One region of the Brevibacillus jepli genome, then DNA from elsewhere that is predicted to be linked to it. Evidence: predicted binding sites of a transcription regulator. Region 1 holds the regulator's gene; the other holds the start of a gene.

The links. Region 1 encodes CtsR, which represses protease genes until heat stress. Its sites were predicted from a motif close to ATGGTCAATAAAGGTCAAACA; they were not measured.
Region 2: clpP (ATP-dependent Clp endopeptidase proteolytic subunit ClpP) is a predicted target of CtsR. The motif match lies at 5,525-5,545, and genes of this name have one in related genera.

What each region holds. Positions count from the first base shown of each region.
Region 1 covers NZ_JBFEFW010000031.1:820-11,741, reverse strand. The annotation lists gene AB1L17_RS25360 (PIN/TRAM domain-containing protein) at 1-645, opposite strand, end outside; gene AB1L17_RS25355 (nucleoside triphosphate pyrophosphohydrolase family protein) at 931-1,326, shown strand; gene pssA (CDP-diacylglycerol--serine O-phosphatidyltransferase) at 1,423-2,151, opposite strand; gene disA (DNA integrity scanning diadenylate cyclase DisA) at 2,241-3,317, opposite strand; gene radA (DNA repair protein RadA) at 3,326-4,693, opposite strand; gene AB1L17_RS25335 (ATP-dependent Clp protease ATP-binding subunit) at 4,799-7,249, opposite strand; gene mcsB (protein-arginine kinase McsB) at 7,315-8,391, opposite strand; gene mcsA (protein-arginine kinase activator protein McsA) at 8,411-8,929, opposite strand; gene AB1L17_RS25320 (CtsR family transcriptional regulator) at 8,960-9,424, opposite strand; gene AB1L17_RS25315 (HAD hydrolase-like protein) at 9,626-10,303, opposite strand; gene AB1L17_RS25310 (MGDG synthase family glycosyltransferase) at 10,333-10,922, opposite strand, start outside.
Region 2 covers NZ_JBFEFW010000039.1:3,693-14,614, forward strand. The annotation lists gene rapZ (RNase adapter RapZ) at 1-493, shown strand, start outside; gene AB1L17_RS27905 (gluconeogenesis morphogenetic factor MgfK) at 572-1,582, shown strand; gene whiA (DNA-binding protein WhiA) at 1,591-2,538, shown strand; gene AB1L17_RS27915 (HPr family phosphocarrier protein) at 2,588-2,845, shown strand; gene AB1L17_RS27920 (hypothetical protein) at 2,973-3,155, shown strand; gene AB1L17_RS27925 (H-type small acid-soluble spore protein) at 3,172-3,351, shown strand; gene AB1L17_RS27930 (aminopeptidase P family protein) at 3,552-4,814, shown strand; gene clpP (ATP-dependent Clp endopeptidase proteolytic subunit ClpP) at 4,883-5,485, opposite strand; gene AB1L17_RS27940 (hypothetical protein) at 5,617-5,838, opposite strand; gene AB1L17_RS27945 (copper amine oxidase N-terminal domain-containing protein) at 6,054-6,515, shown strand; gene AB1L17_RS27950 (branched-chain amino acid ABC transporter substrate-binding protein) at 6,695-7,942, shown strand; gene AB1L17_RS27955 (DUF4023 domain-containing protein) at 8,197-8,331, opposite strand; gene AB1L17_RS27960 (PAS domain S-box protein) at 8,367-10,235, opposite strand; gene AB1L17_RS27965 (hypothetical protein) at 10,441-10,596, shown strand; gene AB1L17_RS27970 (ABC transporter substrate-binding protein) at 10,664-10,922, opposite strand, start outside.

The sequences.
Region 1 (10,922 bases):
GCGACCGCGGTTTCTCTTCAGTACATCGGAGGAATCAGCAATATGCTGCAGCTCCTCTAACACAAAGCCCGGAATGACAAGCACACCTTCCAGAAAGCCGGTACGGCAAATATCTGCGATGCGTCCGTCAATGATCACGCTTGTATCAAGAATCTTGTTCTCCAAGTTAACGGTAGTTGTTGCACTTTCTTTTTTCTTATCCTTACGTCCAATAGAAAACACCGACATAATCTCGTCCCGCTTACGAAAACCTACCTGGAAGCCCAAATACCCGAGCAACCCGGATACAATCAACGGCAAAAGATCTCCTACAAATGGAATCGGAATTTTACTGATGGGCAGGAATAATAAAAATGCAACAATAAGACCACTAATCAACCCCATCGCTCCGAACATAACATCGACAACCGGCATTTTGACGAGCGTCTCTTCTCCCCAACGCACTACGCGCAGAATATAATCCACGAACCAATTCGCTAAGAAGAAAAACAAGATGGCACCTAGTACAGCTCCAATATATTGCGATCCGGCTACTACACCAAAGTTTAACAGTGGATCGAGCAGAGAGAACAGGTCATCACCATATCGATACCCTAAGGTTCCACCAACCAAAACAAAAAAGAATTTTCCTATTCGGCGTAACATGCCTTCACCTCCTTTTATTAATATAGACAGAAGCCTAAGAGTAAAACCCTATTTCTTTCCAAATCATGACAATTGATCATATTACTTTCCCTCACTATAGCAAAAATGATTTTACCATGTCAAATAGCCAAAAATTTTAACATAGTTGTCATTTTCTCGTCAACCGGGAACACCTGTTTCTTTCGATGATAAATTGACAGAGAGCTGACTCCCTTCTTATAATGTCAGTAACACAATGAGCGAAAATTGTGACGATACCAACAGCCTAAAGCAGAGGTGAACCAGATGGACATTCGAAACGTAGACGACTTTCAAACGCAAGTATCAGAGCTTTTGATCAGACATCGAAGCGTACTGGACGTCATGTCCAAAGTTCAGGAAACGGCATCCCGTATTAACCGTTCACTGACAAAAGCCATCACCGAATGCGGCTGTGTAGAAGTGGTTGCCAAAAAACAGACGTACGATTCCAACAAAAATCTGGAGGACAACAAGTCCCATTTGGACACCCACTTTAACGGTCCGCTGTGCGAGCATTGTCGCGACGTAGTTACTGCCGAGCTAGGCAAGAACCTCTTTTACCTCACAGCCTTGTGCAATATTACTGACATCAAGCTGGAAGATGTGCTACAGAAAGAAACCAACCGACTGAATACTCTGGGTGTCTTCAATCTCTCTTAAAAGTCCTTCACTCGTATTACGAATGAACCCCTAAAAAAGTTGCATACAAAAAAAGAAAAACCCGCACATAAAAGTGTGGGTTTTTTCATGCTGAAACTATTCAAACGGTACGGATTCTTCCTCTTTGTTTTTACGCTTACGTAATTTTTTGACGAGAAAGTCAACGTTTTTTTTTATTCCATACAGAGCGTAAAAAGCAAGTGGCAGGAAGACGATTTTTGGAAATTGCTGCGGATACTTAATCGCAACGACAACCACGATCGCAATGATAATCGGTGTGATCCAGTAGGCCGATTTTGGAATCCCCACTTTTTTGAAGTTAGGATACTTGACCTTGGATACCATCAAAAACGCAAGAAGCAACATACTTACGGCAAGCAATACCGGAGTGAACACTTGATGATAGAGTGCAAGTGTTGCCAGTACGCCACCCGCTGCCGTAATTGGCAAACCGATGAAATACCCCGGAACCCCGGCCTGTACGTTAAAACGCGCCAAACGAAGCGCACCACAGATCGGAAAAATGGCTGTTATGAGAATCCCAAGCAAATCAAAGTGTTGCAAGACGACAACATACATGATGAACGCTGGCGCAATCCCAAATGTAATGACGTCAGAGAGTGAATCCAGTTCCTTCCCGAACTCGCTTTGGGCATTTAGCATACGCGCTACACGTCCATCCAGCCCATCTGCCAGCATACCAATGATCACTGTGATCGCTGCATATTCGACGTATTGATCGCCTCGAAACGCAAGAATAATTGCTAAAACTCCCAGAAACAAGTTGCTTACGGTTAGTATGTTCGGTAACGATTTCACGAACATAGACTACCTCCTGATTTCTTTTGCGTAAGGAGCAGGTTAGTCCCCTAGGCAAATGCTGAATACAAATAATGCCTTTATCCTATTCTACTTTAAATGTGCCTGTCAATGAACACTTGTTCTTGAATCCGTTTCAGTCCCTCTTTAATCGCTCTCGCTCGGACCTCACCAATTCCTTCTACTTCGTCTAATTCCTGAATCGTAGCCATCATAATCCGTGGTAAATGATGAAAATGCTCTACCAGGTTCGCGATGATCGATATGGGCAGACGCCGTATCTTGTACAGGATTCGATAACCTCTTGGAGAAACCGATTCGTCCAGCATACTGGCATTGGAGGAATACCCCAGCGCTCTTAAAAAAGATGTGAGCTCCAGCATTTCATCAGAGTTCAGTTTTTTCATGTCCCTGAGCACGAGATCAGGTGAATAGGATGGATCTCTGGAATAGTCCCGTATGAGCATATGGGCCTCTTCCTCAATGTTTGAAACAAGCTCCTCCAGCTGCATACTGACAAGCCTTCCTTCTACCCCCAATTCACATATGTACTTGGATACCTCTGTCTTTATACGTATCACCATCTCAATGCGTTGCAAAACAGAGGCAACCTCATGTAAGGTAACGAGCTCCTCAAATTCTAATGCACCGAGATTCGTCAACGTTTGATCCAGCACAGCCTTGTACTTCTCAAGCGTAGAGACTGCCTGATTCGCCTTGGCCAAAATAACGCTGCTTTCACTTAAGACATACCGAAAATGACCCTGGTACAACGTGATCACATTGCGACGCTGAGAGATAGCAATGACCAGATGATTGGTTTGGATTGCCGTCCGTTGCGCTGTGCGATGCCGAGTCCCTGTCTCGCTCGTAGGGATAGAGGAGGGTGGGAAAATTTGTGTATTGGCGTACAGGATGCGCTTTGCGTCCTCACTAACTATAATCGCCCCATCCATCTTCGCTAATTCATACAAATGGGCAGGAGAAAAATCACAATTGATGGAAAAACCGCCATCTACGATCGTCTTCATCTCCGGACCGTACCCAATGACGATCAAGCCCCCGGTTTTCGCCCGTAAAACATTTTCCAACCCTTCACGAAGCTGTGTTCCGGGTGCCACGAGGCGAAGCACATCACCGAATTGTGGAGTTCTTTTGTTGTTCCCCTGCATGCCCACTCCTACCTCCTTATCACCTCGTTCAACGCATCAGCAATATTGCTGACACCGATCACTTGAATATCTTCTGGTGCATCCAGACCGCGGATGTTTTTCTCCGGTATGATGACGCGTTTAAAGCCTAATTTATGTGCCTCTCTCACTCGTTGTTCAATACGGGAGACACCGCGCACTTCACCTGTCAATCCAATTTCTCCGATGACGACATCATGTGGATTGGTAGCGTGATCACGGAAGCTGCTAGCAATGCTTACGGCGATCGCCAAATCAACCGCTGGCTCATCTAATCTTACCCCACCTGCTACATTCACATAAGCATCCTGGTTTTGCAGCATCATGCCCATGCGCTTTTCCAATACAGCCATAATCATCGCCACCCGCTGATGATCGACCCCTGTTGCTGTTCTCCTTGGGGTAACGAAGCTAGTAGGAGCAACGAGAGCCTGCAGCTCAACCAATACGGGACGTGTGCCCTCCATACTTGCTACTACAGTAGAACCCGCAACGCCGAATGGACGTTCTGCCAAAAAAATTTCCGATGGGTTCGCTACTTCCTCCAAACCGCGATCCTTCATCTCGAAAATGCCGATTTCGTTTGTCGAACCAAAGCGGTTTTTGACGGCGCGCAAGATTCGAAACGTATTATGTCGCTCTCCTTCAAAGTAGAGAACAGCATCCACCATGTGCTCAAGCATACGCGGACCGGCGATGGAGCCTTCCTTGGTTACGTGACCAACGATGAAGGTACCGATCCCTTTTCCTTTGGCAATTCTCATTAATTGGGCAGTCGCCTCGCGTACTTGCGCAACACTTCCCGCAGCTGATTGGATGGCGGGATGAAACACCGTCTGGATCGAGTCAATGATCAGTACATCAGGGTCTACTTGATTAATATGCTGTTCGATCAAATCCAAATCATTTTCTGCCAATACAAACATCGGCGGCGTTTGCATATGAAGTCGATCCGCGCGAATTTTAATTTGCTTTGCCGACTCCTCCCCAGATACATAGAGAACCTTTGCCCCTTGATGTGCCAAGGCAAACGAGGTCTGCAAAAGCAATGTCGATTTTCCGATTCCGGGGTCCCCCCCGACCAAAATGAGTGACCCAGGAACGAGTCCTCCACCAAGCACACGATTCAATTCTCCGATGGTTGTATCCATGCGAGGCTCTTCTTCACTTGCTACCTGGGTTAATGGGATCGCCGCTTGGCGCTGACCGCCACTCAGACCTTCGTGACGATGTGCGTTTTTTACCGTTACTTCCTCCACTAAGGTGTTCCAGTTGCTGCATCCCGGACATTTTCCCATCCACTTCGGCGATTCATAGCCACATTCTTGACACGCGTATTTCGTTTTATACTTTGACATAATCGCACCCTCACTTGGATTTCTTTCTCTACTTTTATCATAATTACGCACCCAAAAAAAGAATACCTCCCGAATCAGGAGGCATTCTATTACGTTTAGACCCGCTTACGATTTCGATTTTTCAAGACGCTTAACAACCAGCTTACCTTCTTCGGCTTCGATATTGACGGTATCGCCTTTACTGATCGTGCCCTTGAGCAATTCCTCGGACAAATTATCCTCGATGTGGCGCTGAATAGCACGACGCAGAGGACGAGCACCGTAGGCCGGATCGAAGCCTTCTTTTGCCAATACCTTCTTGGCTTCTTCGGTCAATTGGAAATCAATGTCTTGCTCTTTCAAACGTTTACGCAGCTCTTCTGTCATGAGAGATACGATTTGTTCGATGTGCTCTTGCTCCAAGGAGTGGAACACGATGACTTCGTCGATACGGTTCAAGAACTCAGGACGGAAGCTCTTCTTCAGCTCATCCATGACTTTGTCCTTCATATCCTGATATTTTCTTTCCGAATCGTTGGTCGTGAAGCCGAGTGTCGTATTCTTCTTGATCATGCTCGCTCCAACGTTGGAAGTCATGATGACAACCGTATTGCGGAAATCAACGGTACGTCCCTTGGAGTCTGTCAGACGACCATCATCCAATACTTGTAGCAAGATGTTGAATACATCTGGATGGGCCTTCTCGATTTCATCCAGCAAAATAACGGAGTAAGGCTTACGACGCACTTTTTCGGTCAGCTGACCGCCTTCGTCAAAGCCTACATAGCCAGGAGGGGCACCTACCAGACGAGCTGTAGAATGCTTCTCCATATACTCGGACATATCCACTCGGATCATTGCGTCTTCGTCACCGAATAGCGTCTCCGCTACGGCACGAGCCAATTCAGTTTTACCCACACCGGTAGGACCCAGGAAGATAAACGAACCGATCGGGCGTTTTGGGTCTTTGAGACCAGCACGGGCACGACGGATGGCACGCGAGATGGATTTGACTGCTTCGTCCTGACCAATGACGCGATCGTGCAAAATCTCTTCCATCTTCAGCAAGCGCTCGGTTTCTTCTTCCTTCAGCTTCAACACCGGGATACCCGTCCAGCTCGCTACAACTTGAGCGATGTCTTCAGGAGTAACCTCCATGTTTAACTGACCTTGGCGCTCTTTCCAGTCTTTTTTCGTTTTATCCAGTTCTTCCCGCAGTTTTTGCTCCTGATCGCGAAGTGCTGCTGCTTCCTCGAATTCTTGCGATTGTACCGCTGCGTCCTTTTCCTTGCGCACCTCTTCCAGACGTCCCTCAAGCTCTTTGAGGTTCGGTGGAACGGTAAAGGATTGCAAACGGACCTTGGATGCCGCCTCGTCGACCAGGTCAATGGCCTTGTCAGGCAGGAAGCGATCTGAAATATAGCGGTCAGACAGTTTCACTGCCTGTTCGATTGCTTCATCTGTAATTTTGACACGGTGATGCGCTTCATAGCGATCACGCAAACCGTGAAGGATTTTTATAGCATCCTCAGCCGTTGGTTCATCGACCTGAATTGGTTGGAAACGACGCTCCAGTGCCGCATCCTTTTCGATGTACTTGCGATATTCATCCAGCGTAGTAGCACCCACGCACTGTAGCTCGCCACGTGCCAGAGCAGGCTTCAAAATATTGGAGGCATCAATTGCACCCTCTGCTCCACCTGCACCAATCAAGGTGTGCAGCTCATCAATAAACAGGATGATATTTCCGGCTTGGCGAATTTCGTCCATGATTTTTTTCAGACGATCTTCGAACTCACCGCGATATTTGGTTCCCGCGACAACGGTACCCATATCTAATGTCATGACGCGTTTGTCACGAAGTGTCTCCGGAATTTCGTTATTGACGATTTTTTGGGCAAGACCTTCTGCGATTGCGGTTTTCCCTACACCAGGCTCACCAATCAGAACAGGGTTGTTCTTGGTGCGTCTGCTAAGTACTTGGATCACACGCTCAATTTCCTTTTGGCGACCGATGACCGGGTCGAGCCCACCATCACGAGCGATTGCTGTCAGATCCCGAGCTAAACCGTCCAATGTCGGTGTATTTGCCGCTGGATTTCCTCCAGACGGTTGATGAGATGCCATCATTTCTGAGCTTCCCAGAAGCTGAAGAACTTGCTGACGTGCCTTGTTCAGACTAACGCCCAGATTGTTCATGATTCTAGCAGCAATGCCTTCCCCTTCACGGATCAAGCCAAGTAGAATATGTTCAGTACCCACATAGGTGTGACCCAGCTTGCGGGCTTCATCCATAGACAGTTCAATGACCTTTTTGGCGCGAGGTGTATAGTTTGGTGTGTAATTACTACCGGACTGCTCTGTTCCCCGCCCGATTAACGACTCCACTTCGCTCTGGATTTTATCGAGGCCAAGCCCGAGTGATTGCAATGCTTTTGCTGCAATCCCTTCGCCTTCTCGAATGAGTCCCAGTAGCACATGCTCTGTCCCAATATCTTTGTGGCCGAGACGAACCGCCTCTTCCAGTGCAAGTGCCAGTACTTTTTGTGCTCGTTCTGTAAAACGTCCAAACATCATATCGTACACCTCCGTATAACCGTGTTTTTTCTCTATAGATTAACAATTGCGTGTTACCATTCGTACTACTCTTCTTGTGATTCAACTACGCGCAGACGCTCACGAATCAACCGTGCCCTTCTTTCGTCGCGTTGGTCTGGCGTGAGCTTTTGTCCTGCATGATGCTGCAAAAACCCTGGCTGTGTCGTTACCAGCAGTTCGTTTAGAACCAGCGGCGATACATTCGGGATGATACCAAGATCAATACCCAGCCGCACATCAGACAAGCGCTGAGCCGCTTCCTTGGACTCTACCGTACGGGCATACATCAGGATGCCATATGACCGAAAAATGCGATCCTCCAAAGATATACGCGTATGCTCCAGCAAGTACGTACGTGCTACTCGTTCTTGTTCGATGATCTGCCTGGCTACGCCGTATAGGTTGGAAAGGATATCTGACTCAGACATCCCCAGTGTTACCTGATTGGATAACTGAAAAAGATTCCCTAATGCTTCGCTTCCTTCTCCATAAATTCCTCTAACCACCAGACCAACTTGATTAATTGCCTGTAAAATTCTGCTGATCTGCTGGGTCATCACCAGAGCTGGCAGGTGCAGCATCACAGACGCACGTATTCCCGTGCCGACATTCGTTGGACAGCTAGTAAGATAACCCCTACTCTCGTCGAATGCGTAGTTCAAGTTTTTCTCGAAAATGTCGTCTATCTTCGTACCTATGTCCCACGCCTCATTCAAGCGAAAACCGGGTAAAAGTACCTGTATTCGAATGTGGTCCTCTTCATTAACCATGATGCTGACAGACTCATCTTCTCGAAGCAATACAGCGCCTTTGCGTGATTCCTCCGCCAGATGAGGGCTAATCAGATGCTTCTCGACGAGAACGCGTTTTTCTAATGGGTTAATTTGGTCCATATGGACGACCTGGAGCTGATGCTTTTTGCGCATGGCCTGCGAATCGCTTACTTCAGTTACCTTTCTGACGACTTCCTCGCCCTGCGAGTCCGTTGCCAATAACGGAAAAGGGTGCTGGCGCAGGTTACGGGCAATACGCAACCGTGTGCTGATGACAATATCGGAATCAGGACCTTCTCCTTTCATCCAATTGCTCCACGGATTTTGCATAAACTGCTTCTGGGACATAACCAGCTTACCTCCCTTGCTACGATTGGGCCATTTTTTGTTCCAGTGCTCGAATTCGATCACGCATTTCTGCAGCCTTCTCGAACTCTTCACTGGCGACATGACTTTGCAGCGCTTGCTTTAATTGCTCCAGCTCTTTGCGGATCTTCAGTTGACCACCCGTCCGCTCTGGTACTTTTCCACTATGCTGTGTGTTCCCATGAATCCTGCGGAAAAGTGGGTCCAGTCGATCACCCAAAAAGGTGTAGCAATCACTACAGCCGAATCGGCCGCTTTTACTGAACTGAGAATATGTGAGCCCACATGTTTCGCATTGAAGCGGCTTATTCGTCGCTGTTTCGCGTCCATTCTTTTGCATGGGATCGAATTTTAAAAGTCCTGACAGGAGATTATTGATGCTGAAGTTGTGAAAGCCGGTAAAGACGTCGCCTTTTTCCTGAGCACAGTGCTCGCAAATATGGTATTCGGTTTTCTCACCATTGACGATTTTCGTCAAATGCAGTGTCGCCGGTCGTTTTCCGCATTCCTCACAGTTCATTTCATCATACCTCCTAACGCTTGCTTTTAATTACCTCAACAAGATCGCTGCGATCATCTGCTTTAAAATATTTGCCCGCAAACGATCTCGCAATTCAGCTTCTAGAGTTAAAACGCTTCGCGAGGTAGCGATTTTCATTAATGTTGCTTCCCTGATGTTGACTAGACCTTCCTCCAGCAATCTTTCTACGATCGCGTTTCCTACGCTCTGACTGATACTTTCGCCAATCAGTTCTTCCGTTAACAATTCCTGCAAGCGTGCTTTGCTGACAATTTGCACCTTGCGTATTCGAATATACCCGCCGCCTCCGCGTTTACTTTCTACGATATATCCTTTTTGAACAGTAAAACGCGTATTGATGACGTAGTTGATCTGAGACGGCACACATTGAAAATGGTCGGCAAGCTCACTACGCTGAATCTCGATCGATCCATTGGGACTGTTTGTAATGATGCTTTTCAAGTGATGTTCAATGATGTCCGAGATGTTACGCAAGTCATCGCCTCCTATTCCTCTGTGCTTGTTCTTTAAGAGTGTTGTCACCATTGACTTTGACTATCTTTGACGTTAATTATAATGGGTTTATTGCGTGCCCGCAAGTGTCCCTTACACATTCTAGTGTGGGCAAAAGAGGGTCGCTTGAAACAAGGACATCATCAACAAAAAAACCACTCCCTGAGGAATGGTTTATGTTTGTTATTGTGCATTGGTGTCGATTGCTGGCAAATGACTCAGCAGCTGAGAGAAGCTGGTAATGATGACATCGGCACCGTCAAGTTCACCTGGTTTGGCAAAACCAAAGTCGCATCCAATGGTAAATAAGCCATTGGTCTTCCCTGCTTCCACGTCGGAGTGGCGATCGCCTACCATGATTGCCTGCCCGACTTTGTAATCAGACAAAAGTTTTGCAACCAGGTCATTTTTCGTTTGCGTACGGAATCGGCCAGCCGAGTATAGGTCGGTCATCAGCGGCTTTAACCCATATTCGTGACAAATGGCATCGATGTACGCTTCCTGACCATTACTCGCTACAAACAAAGCAAATCCTTTTGCATGCAGATTTTCCAGGGTTGCTTTTACTTCTGGATAAAGCTCGGTCACTCTTTCTTTGATTAACTGGATTTCATTGTCTAATAAGAAAGCGTCTGCTGAGCGAATGGCTTCATCACTCGCACCCGGCAGCAATTTATCCCAAATCTGCTCGATCGTCATTCCCAGTACATGGATCAGTTCACGTTCGTCAGGGGTCTCACCTTGCCATAGCCCTTTTTGACGAAGCTGGTCAAACGTTCGAATAAATGCTGGTGTAGACAGCTTTTCTGTTTGCAGTAACGTGCCATCCATATCAAATAATATGGCGTATGGTACACTCATGGGCTCCTCCATTTTGTCTGGCTAGGCAGCTATTCTACTTCTCCTTGCACCATATTCATGTCTTCCATGATAAACTCGGTAATTCGTTGTGCAGCATCTGGCTTCGAGATTTTTTGCCCCATTCGCCGCATATAGTCGACTTTTGACGGGCTGTGTAATAGTTCATCAATAAAGTAAATCAACTGCTCCGACAGATTGGCATGTACCGCACATCCGTTATTGAGCAAAAAGTGACTGTTCCTCTCTTCCTGTCCAGGCAAAGGGTTATAAATAATCATCGGTACCCGTTTACTCATCACTTCAGCTGATGTGAGTCCACCTGATTTAGTTACAATTAAATCAGCCGTTTCCAAGTACTCGTGGAAATTATTGATGAATTTTAGCGGTACTACCTCGTGGCGATACGTACGGTTCACAACTTTTTTGTACAGCTTATCGTTTGTCCCTGTTAACACAAAGGTTTTCAACGGAATATTAATCTCTTCCAGACCATCTAATACCTTTTCCATCGAACCAAGACCCAATCCGCCGCCTGAAAGAATGATACTTTTTTGTTCAGGAGCAAGACCGAGCTTCTGCCGAATCAGATCTGGTTCCAATGGCAAGCTGAATTTACGCA
Region 2 (10,922 bases), on a different contig from region 1:
TGAGCGCCGCTTGCTGGAAGAAATGAAGGGCTGGGCGCATCAGATAATCGATACGAGTCAAATGAAGCCAGTTCAGCTTCGAGAAAAAATCATCAACCAATACGGTCAACAAGGATCACCACTTACGATTAATGTATTGTCGTTTGGTTTCAAATATGGCGCACCTATAGACGCTGACTTGATGTTCGATGTCCGTTTTTTGCCTAACCCGCACTATGTGGAGGATTTGCGTCCGAAAACGGGATGTGATCCAGAGGTGGCAGAGTATGTGATGCAGCACAAGGACACGAAAGAATTTTTAGGAAAGCTTACAGACTTTTTGGGGTATACCCTGCCGCATTACCAGCGAGAGGGAAAAAGTCAACTTGTGATAGGGATTGGATGTACCGGTGGCAAGCATCGCTCGGTCGCCATTGCAGAACATTTGGGAGAAACCTTTGGAAAAGATTTTTCTGTCCGTGTCAGTCATCGAGACATGGAAAAGAACAAATGAGCATAAGATGGCAGGAAATACTGAAGCGTTCATAAAAAGCCACCTGTGGTATGTGTATTAGAAATAATGAGGTGACATATGCCTACTAAGGGAATCGGGAGGCTACAGTCAAGGCCATTACGGCTTGTCGTCATTGGCGGAGGAACGGGTCTTTCTGTCCTTCTGCGCGGCTTGAAGCACGAACCGGTGCATATCACAGCGATTGTAACGGTTGCAGACGATGGGGGAAGCTCTGGACGTTTGCGAGAAGAAATGGATATGCTTCCACCCGGCGACATTCGAAATGTATTGACTGCTCTGGCCGATACAGAGCCGTTGATGGAAAAAGTCATGCAGTATCGTTTTTCCACAGGCACGGGATTAGCAGGGCATAATTTGGGAAATCTATTACTTGCAGCGATGAACGAAATCACTGGAGATTTTGTCACCGCAGTCAAAACATTAAGTGGAGTTTTGGCGGTACGTGGAGATGTATTACCTGCTTCCACGCAATCCATTCGGTTGAAAGCGGAAATGACAGATGGATCTCTCGTAATCGGAGAATCCCAAATACCGTTGACTGGCAAAGAAATTAAGCGAGTTTTCCTCGATCCGGAGGATGCAGTTCCTCTAAGCGAAGCCTTGCTGGCAATTGCCGAAGCGGATGCCATTTTGATTGGGCCTGGTAGCTTGTATACGAGCATCCTGCCCAATTTATTAGTACGCGGGTTATTTGAAGCGATTACACGCGCTGAAGCCCCGAAAATTTACATCTGCAATGTTATGACGCAGCCGGGAGAGACAGACGGCTTTTCTGCATCCAGGCATGTGAATGTTATGTATGAACATGTAGATAGACCATTTTTGGATACGATCATTGTCAATTCAGCCGAGCTGCCTATTCATGTATTGGATAAATACGCGGAAAAAGGAGCAGCTCCTGTCCTATGTGACCTAAAACAATTGCGCCAGCTTGGGCTGCATGTTGTGGCGAAGTCGCTGGTCACATTTGAGGATGGATACCTACGTCATGATGCACATGCTGTCAGCAAGCAGGTTGTGTCACTCGTCAAGCGAAGACGGAAGGTGCTGAAGATAGAGAAGGAGTAGTGAAGTCGATGTCATTCGCCGCGCATACCAAAAAAGAGCTTACCATGACGGAGGGTGCCGATTGCTGCAGCAAGGCAGAGCTCTCAGCCTTGATTCGGATGAATGGAAGTCTGCAGTTTGGAGCCGGACGACTGGTGCTGGATGTGACAACAGAGAATGCGGCGATTGCCCGACGTATTTACACATTAATCAAGAGGCTGTTTCAGATACACGCTGAACTTCTGGTTCGTAAAAAGATGCGTCTGAAGAAAAATAACGTCTACATTGTGCGTATTCCGAATAAGGCCAATGAGATTTTGCAAGACTTGGGCATCATGGATCAAAGCCTATCGTTTATCCCGGGAGTAGCTCCAGAAATTGTGAAAAAGTCCTGCTGTCGAGCAGCGTATTTGCGTGGTGCTTTTTTGGCGGGAGGCTCAGTCAATCATCCAGAGGCGTCCAGCTATCATCTGGAGATTTTCACTTCCTATCAGGATTTTTGCGAAGCATTGACCAAGATCGCCAATCGGTATAAACTAAATGCCAAGTGCATCGAGCGGAAAAAAGGGTATGTTCTCTATATTAAGGAAGGCGAGAAGATTACAGAGTTTTTGAGCTTGATTGGGGCTCATCAGGCTCTTCTGTATTTCGAGGACGTCCGAATCGTAAAGGACATGCGCAACTCGGTGAACCGCTTACACAATTGTGAAATCGCCAACATTAACAAAACGGTGAATGCAGCAACCAGACAAATGGAAAATATTCAACTCATCGATCAAGAGATGGGATTAGAGAATTTGCCAAAGCGTCTGCGCGAGGTAGCGGAGCTTCGAGTGGCTCATCCTGACATCAATTTGAAAGAATTGGGAGAGATGGTGCCGAGCGGAGTTGTTAGCAAATCGGGCATTAACCACCGCTTGCGAAAAATTAACGAAATCGCTGACAAAATACGAGAAAAACAAAATATTTCGATGTAGATGCATGATATACTAAAGGATAATAGTCTACAAGTAAGGAGGTCCATTCATGGTTCAACAGCAGGTCGTGGTTCAGTTAAAGACCGGTTTGCAGGCTCGTCCGGCAGCCTTTTTCGTACAGGAGGCCAACCGTTTTGCATCGGAAGTCTTCGTAGAAAAAGGCAACAAAAAGGTCAATGCGAAAAGCATCATGGGTATCATGAGCCTCGCAATCAGCTCTGGAACGGAAATTACCATTTTGGCAGAAGGGCCGGATGCCTCCCAGGCAGTCACCAGCCTTACGAATCTGGTAAGCAAGGAAGAATAGACTCATGAGAGACACTTTTCCCTTAAGGGAGGTGTCTTTTTTTGTGGATCGTTTTGATGTACATGTATCAATTCAGTTCGCGCAGGGCATTTCTAACCATGTATATTGCATGAAGGAGGAATGAGACATGAGTAACCGTGATACGTGTCACGAAGGCCGCGATTGTTATGACATGGACATTGATCGGATGATAAACGAGGGACTAGGGGGCGGAGTTGTTTCCGACCAAAATGGCCTGATTGAAGAGACAAGTGTAGACACGATGACAGGGGCTACGGCAGCCAAGCAAGCCCTTGACGATGATCAATAAAGGGAGTCAGTCACTTATGAATGTATCGAGAGCACAAGCCATCATGAAATCCGACGACCATATCAAGGTTGAGTACGAAGGACAAGCCGTGTGGATCGATGCGGTAGACGAGAAAACCTCTACAGCAAGTGTCCATGAGGAAAAGAATCCAGGACATAGTCGTACCGTTTATGTCAGTCAGTTAATGGAAGTATAACAATGATCTATCGCAGGATCGTTTAATAAAATGCGGTAGCAATCTACTATAACAAGGAGCAGTTTACCTAAAGGAACTGCTCTTTGTTGTATAGATCAATAAAAGGGTAAAGTCGTTTCCCAAATGATAAAAGTATCCTAAAATATTAATTGTCAGACTATACTGAACTCAAAGTGTTTTCAACGAAGAGGGGGAGAAAAATGACAATATCCATGGATCCAAAAGAGTTCATCAATCGCCGTCAAAGACTCGCGGAAAAAATGCCTGATTTCAGCGCATTGGTACTATTTTCAGGGGTGGTCAAGACACGCAGCCATGACGATAAATATCCGTTTACCCCGAATCGCAACTTCTATTATCTAACCGGCATTGCCGGGAGCAACCTCATTCTCATGATCACGAAACGCGCGGGCACCGTGACCGAAACGTTATTTCTTCAGCGCCCAAATGAACTGGAAGCGAAATGGACAGGAGCCGTCTTATCGGATCGAGAGGCGAAAGAGCAGTCTGGTATCGAACACTTCGACTATCTCGATGAGTGGCACCAGTCATTTGGAACCTTTATAAGGCGCTGCGAAGGAAAGGGCTCGCTCTATCTTGACTTGTATCGCTGTCTGTGGAACGATGAGCTGACCCCTGCCGAGACTTTTGCCGAAGACGCGCAGAAGAAATACCGGACTCTGCAGATTCACGACGCCGGCCCATGGCTAAAAGAACTGCGTATGGTGAAGAGTCCGGCAGAGATCGAAGAAATCAGACGCGCGGTTGCGATTACGGATGAAGCAATCCGGCGCATGTGGTCGCATGCACGTCCTGGAATCATGGAATATGAGCTAGAGGCGCACTATGATTTCTCGTTGAAGTCGCATGGTGTTCGAGAGCTCCCTTATTTACCCATTATTGCTAGCGGGCTCAATGCAACTGTCTTGCACTATGAAGCCAACAATCAGTGTGCGAAAGACGGTGACTTGGTCCTCCTCGACCTCGGTGCAACATCGAACTACTATGCGGCTGATATTTCGCGAACGTTTCCCGTGAATGGTCGCTTTACAGAACGTCAGAAGGAGATCTATCAACTCGTGCTCGAAGCAGAAATCAAGACCATCGAAGCAGTGAAGCCTGGTGTCACACTTCCACAACTAAATGATGTCACAAAACAAGTCTTTGCAGATGGTCTGCTACGTCTCGGTCTCATCCAAGATAGCAGTGAGCTGTCAAAATACTACTACCATTCCGTGTCTCATCACCTTGGACTGGATACGCACGATATACCAGATTACAGTACTGCCTTGCAACCCGGTATGGTGATCACGATTGAACCCGGTCTGTATATAGAGGAAGAAGAAATTGGTATTCGGATTGAAGATGATGTGTTAGTAACAGCAGACGGCTGCGAGGTGCTATCATCGCAGATCCCGAAGGAAATCGAAGAGGTGGAATTGTTGATCGGGAAAAAGGAATAGGCATACAAAACATACAAAAACACTCGGCCAGTAGATTAGGCACGAGTGCTTTTTTTACTTACGATCATTTATTTTTTGGAAGACGGTTCGGAAGTGATCACTTTGTCAATCAATCCGTACTCTACTGCTTCTGCGGCAGAGAGGAAGTTGTCGCGATCGGTATCCTTTTGGATGCGCTCCAAAGGCTGACCTGTGCGTTCAGCCAAGATGGTGTTCAGATGATCACGCATCTTCAAAATACGTTTAGCGGCAATCTCGATGTCGCTCGCTTGTCCTTGTGCGCCGCCCAATGGCTGGTGAATCATCACTTCACTGTTCGGTAGAGCAAAGCGCTTGCCTTTTGCCCCGGCAGCCAGTAGGAAAGCTCCCATGGAAGCAGCCATTCCGATACAAATGGTGGACACATCAGGTTTGATGAAGTGCATCGTATCGTAAATCGCCATACCGGCAGTAATAGAACCACCTGGGCTGTTTATGTACAGGTGAATGTCTTTCTCCGGATCTTCCGCCTGAAGGAACAACAACTGTGCCACAACGATGTTGGCTACGGTGTCGTTGATTGGGGTTCCCAGAAAGATGATGCGGTCCTTGAGCAGGCGGGAATAAATGTCGTAAGCACGTTCCCCGCGGTTCGTCTGTTCAATGACAGTTGGAATCAAATTCATGTGCATCTAGTCTTCCTCCTCTCTTTGTAACAATATCATACACAAAAGGTCAATGAAGGTCAAACACATAACTGCGTGCCCTCACTACCATGTTTGCCAATTTACCTCTCTCTAAACCTACTCGAAAAAGAAAACAATCATTCCTTGGAATTCTCATCAGCTTCGGTCAAATCAACCGCAAGTTTCAGCGTGGCCTTCATCTTTTTTCCCTTGATGATCGTGTATTCATCGACTTGTTTGGCTTGAAGCTGATTAATGGCTTCCGCCAGCTCTTGTTGATCCTTGTATGGCTCAATGGTTAATAAGCATTCTTCGTCACTTGCTTCTTGATATATGAGAAAAAAGCGTTCCCCTGCCATGAGTTAGCCTCACTTTCGATAGTTATCCACAATGTTATGCACAGGTTGTGCACAAAAACATTTGTTCGCGGGATATTTATTTTTTTCCTAGTCTGGTCATGTTTGGCGAGAGAATTACATAGGAAAAGTATGGAATAAAAAAGAAGGAAAAAGTTGATTTGTGTCGAACTTTACAAAATTGGAATTCATTTCATCAAATTTAAGGGGTGTTTCTTATGCTTCGCAAGTTTTCGACATTGATGCTGACAGCGGCTCTATTGACTGGAAGTGTAGCAGCAACTGCTGCTTTTGCTCAAACAGCACCTGTACAGCAACAAAAAATCAAGGTTCAGCTTAACGGCAAGGAGTTCCCATTCCCACAAGAAATCGTAACAGAAAACGGTGTGGCTTATGTAAATGCGAGCACATTGGCGATTGCATTGGGCGGAACCGCAGCATGGGATAGCACGACCAAATCCCTGCTGATTGCCAAAGAAAACAAGTACGCTCTGCGTATGTACGAAGACAAAAACTTTGCTTATAAAAACGGCAAAGAGACGAGTATCGCAAATCCGCCACGTCCAGTGACGGGAGCAGTGCTTGTTCCGCTCGTATTCATCGCACAAGAATTGGGTGCAACAGTAGAGTACGATGCAAAAACTCTTACCTACAAGCTAAGCATTCCAATCACGAAGTAACATTCGTTTTGTCCAGATAACCACTTCTATGCGTAGAAGTGGTTATTTTCTTCTGTGCAGCTTTCCCATAATATGATTGATTCTTCTTTTTATCATTTCTATTGCAAATTTTCTAAAATATCCTACAATAAGATTGTGATTCATAGTTTGTTCATAAATAAAGAGGGGGAAGTTTTGCTATGAGAAAACAGAAATCATTGTCGATACTGGCTGCGACATTTGCTCTGAGCACATTGCTAGCAGGTTGCGGCGGCGGTACAGGTGCTGGTACAGGCACTGGTGGACAAAGTGCAGCTCCACAGCCGAGTAACAATAGCGGAGGTAGCACGGGTGGAGCGAGCGGAGCTACTGAGAAGCTCGTGATTGCCGTGGTAGGTCCGATGTCTGGTCAATATTCCGATTACGGCAGCACAGCTAAGGCTGGTGCTGAATATGCGTTGAAAGAAAAGGCAGAAGCATTCAAAGCACTTGGATTTGACGTGCAGCTGTCCGCTCAAGACGATCAAGCTGACCCGAAACAAGGGGTAGCAGTCGCACAAATGCTGATTTCGAATCCTGATGTAGTCGGGGTAGTAGGCCATGCTACAACAGGTGCTTCGATTACAGCAGCAGCTCAGTACGAGCAAGAAAGCCTCGTGATGGTATCGCCATCCGCGACAGGCTCTGATTTGACTGAGCAAGGCAAGAAGATCGTACACCGCATTTGTGCGCGTGATGATCAACAAGGCTCCAAAGCTGCGGTTTTTGCAAAAAATCAGTTGAATATCAAAACAGCTTTTGTCATGCATGATAAGGCTGCTTATGGACAAGGTCTTGCTGAAGAAGTGAAAAAGCAATTTGAAAAAGATGGCGTACAAGTTCTCGGCTTTGAAGGGGTAACGGCAGGGGAGAAGGATTATAGCGCGATCATCACCCAAATCCTTGCGAAAAACCCGGAGATGATCTACTTCGGCGGATACTACTCTGATGCAGGTATCATCGTGAAGCAAGCACGTGAAAAAGGCTTCAAAGGTGTCTTCATGGGTGGCGATGGCTACGACTCCGCTGACCTGATAAAAATTGCTGGTGCAGAAAATGCCAATAACGTTGTATTTACTTCTACTGTTGGCGATATTGGTGCTACGGAAGATGGCAAGAAATGGATCACTGACTTCGAGAGCGCGACTGGCAACAAGGTAGGGATCTTCACTTCGTTTGGTTATGACTCCATGGGTGTTATGCTGAACGGTCTGGAAGAAGCGATCAAAGCAAACGGCGGCAAAAAGCCAACCCGTGAACAAGTGCTGGAAGCTGTTCACAAAACCAAAGATTACAAAGGCAAATTCGTTAACGTAACGTTCAACGAAAAAGGCGACAACGACTTTGCTTCCGTATACGTGTACAAGTATGAGGACGGAAAGAAAGTATTCATGGGTGAAGCGAAGTAATCATTCATGATGAATAAGCCGTTTTGGGACATACTACGTTTGGCATGAAGACCAGAGCTGGAAAGGAAGGGATTCAGATGTCAAACAATCGAAATACGAAAAACGGTGGCAATCAAGGGCACAGCAGCAAGTCGCAAGGCACTCAGAAGCAAAAGTCAGAAAGAGACCGTAACCTGAATAAACAAGATCCACAATAACAATGACAAAAGCCCACCCGTTTGAGCCAAAGGAGCTCGCGGGAGGGCTTTTGCTTGTTAAATGCCTTGCTTGCTGGGCAAACGTTTTTCGGGATGACCGTAGCCTTGGTGCTGTCTGCTTCGCAGGTTTTTCGCCTGAGATTCGCGAATTTTGGCCACGAACTCACTTGTGCTCATTTTGGTGAAATCCATAGGGCACCTCCACTGATGATGGAATATACACCTTCCTAGGATGGCCCAATTCGGTCCTGTGCAATCGGCAGCGTAATCTCTACCACCGTGCCTTCGTTTTCTCTACTTTTTATTTCCAAGCTGCCGTTGTGGTCTTTCATGATCTTGCTGCTGATCATAAGCCCAAGGCCAGTTCCTTTTTCTTTTGTCGTGAAAAAGGGGGCGCCCAATTTGTGGATCATTTCTTCCGAGATTCCACAGCCAGTATCCGTAAGCGTGATGAGAACCTGATTTTCGTCCTTTAAGGCGGTGGTAAGAAGAACTTCACCATATCCGTCGATCGCTTCAATGGCGTTTTTAATGATGTTGATAAAAACCTGCTTGAGCTGATTTTCTTCTCCGGCAATGATCGGCTGAAAAGCAAATTCTGTTCGAAGATGAATGTTTTTCAAATTGGCCTCTGAAGCTAATAGTGCCAAGACTTTTTCCAGTAAAGGAATGAGCGGAAGCGGCTTGATCTGAATGCTATGCGGCTTGGCCAAGACTAGTAATTCACTCACAATAAAATTGATCCGGTCCAGTTCGGAGAGCATGATGTCCGCATAGCGCTTGTTATCATTCATGGTTGGATACAGAAATTGAATAAAGCCCTTTAATGATGTAAGCGGATTGCGAATCTCATGAGCGATCCCGGCTGCCAGCTCGCCAATCACGGAGAGCTTTTCGGCCTTCCGTAATAAATCCTCGTTATTTCTGCGCTCTGTAATATCACGCGATACGATGATAAAGCCATCGCACTCTCCCGTTTCTGTCAGGATGGGGGCTCCTTTTGATTCGAGAACGATCCACTTATTATTTTTCGTTTGGAAGCGGAACTCGCATATCCTCGGTTCCTTCGTTGCTAGCATATGGTGAAAATGGTTGATGACGGTCTGACGATCTTCTGGATGAATGTCTGTGAAGGTGATATGGCGGCAATTCTCGTTCATTCCAATGACGCGTGAATGAGAAGGGGAGAGGTGGATGATGTCCCCATGTATGTCCGTAATCAGAATGAAGTCATCGGTGTATTCCGAGATGATTTTGTTCGTTTTCTCACTTTTAAACAAGGCAGCTTCCGAGTACTTGCGATCCGTGACATTTCGTGACACAAACATAAAGTTTTGGACGTCTCCACAGGCACTTAGAATGGGGATGCCCCGAGCTTCGAAGGAGACCTCGTTCCCGTACTTATCCATAGAGCGCGTCTCGAAATGAACAGGTTGCTTCGTTACCATGATTTCTTGAAATTTTGCCTGAAACGTTGGGATATCTTCTGGATGAGTGAGCTGTACATTATTAGGGGAAGTGACCTCGGCTGGTACATATCCCAATTGCTCGATCGATGGGGAGGCGTAGATGCGTCTCATGGCTAAATCATATATCGTCACGATGTCCTGGGTATGATCGATGAGGAGACGATATTTCGTTTCGGTTTGACGCAGAGTCTCTTCAATTTTTTTGCGGTCGGAAATGTCACGGGTGATACAGGAAGCACCAATAATCTTTCCTGTTTCGTCTTTGATAGGAGCAGCTGACAAGACGACATCCATTACTGTGCCATCTTTTCGCTGGCGCACGGTTTCATAATTGGTAAGCAATACGCCCATGCTTCTTACCGCATCAAATAATTGCTTGGTCTCGTTCCTGTACTCGTCTGGAATAAAACAGTGTGGCGTAGCGTAGATTTCTTCCTTTGACCAACCGTAATATTGCTCAAAAGCATGATTCACCAACACGATATTGTTATCGAGGTCACTAATCGAAATCGCATCCGTCGTAAAGTGAAAAAATGCTTTTAATATTTGATCTGGAAACAACACTTGCGTAATTTCCTTTTTCGAGCGTTTCTTTTTCCATAAGAAAGGGGTATTTAGCTTGTTCATCTTATTTCCCCCGCATTGGCTATCAAGTATTTGAATGAGAGAACGTCGTCGTAAATATTCGAGATAGAGGAGCCATTTTCCTATCAATTAATTTCGAATTGTTTGTAATTGTGTTGTGATGCAAATGAATTGGTACTGGATGAAGGTTCTGACTCGTATGGAAATCAGCTATAATAAGAGTTAGAAAAAAGTCGGGGGTGTATGCATGACAACGGGTTTTATCGTAGCGCTGGTGCTCATTTTTGTCGTAATCATCGGGGCGACGATTTTGGTTACTAACAAAGCTTATTCCCGTAAACCTGAACAAATAGATCCGATTCTGCCCAGTAAAGATGCCGGGACTAAGGAACTCGATCAATAATACATTCAGGCAAAGGAAAAGGAGTGGTTATCTCAACCACTCCTGCTTTTTTGACTGGCTTGATAGCCTACAGTTTGGAGAAGCGTTCTACGATGTCATCAACAAGCAGCTCAGCAGAAAGAATACCGCCGCCTACGTTCCAGATCACTTCGTCAACTTCGAATGCTTTTTTGTTTTTCGCGACATTCAGGTTTTGATAGAGCGGATCTTTCATCCATTCCTCGGTGTATTTGTTCGCAGATCCATCACCGGAGTAATCGCCGATCCAGTAAAACAAGACGTCGCCATCCATTTCAGCCATGAGCTCTTTTGTAATGTCTTTTTTA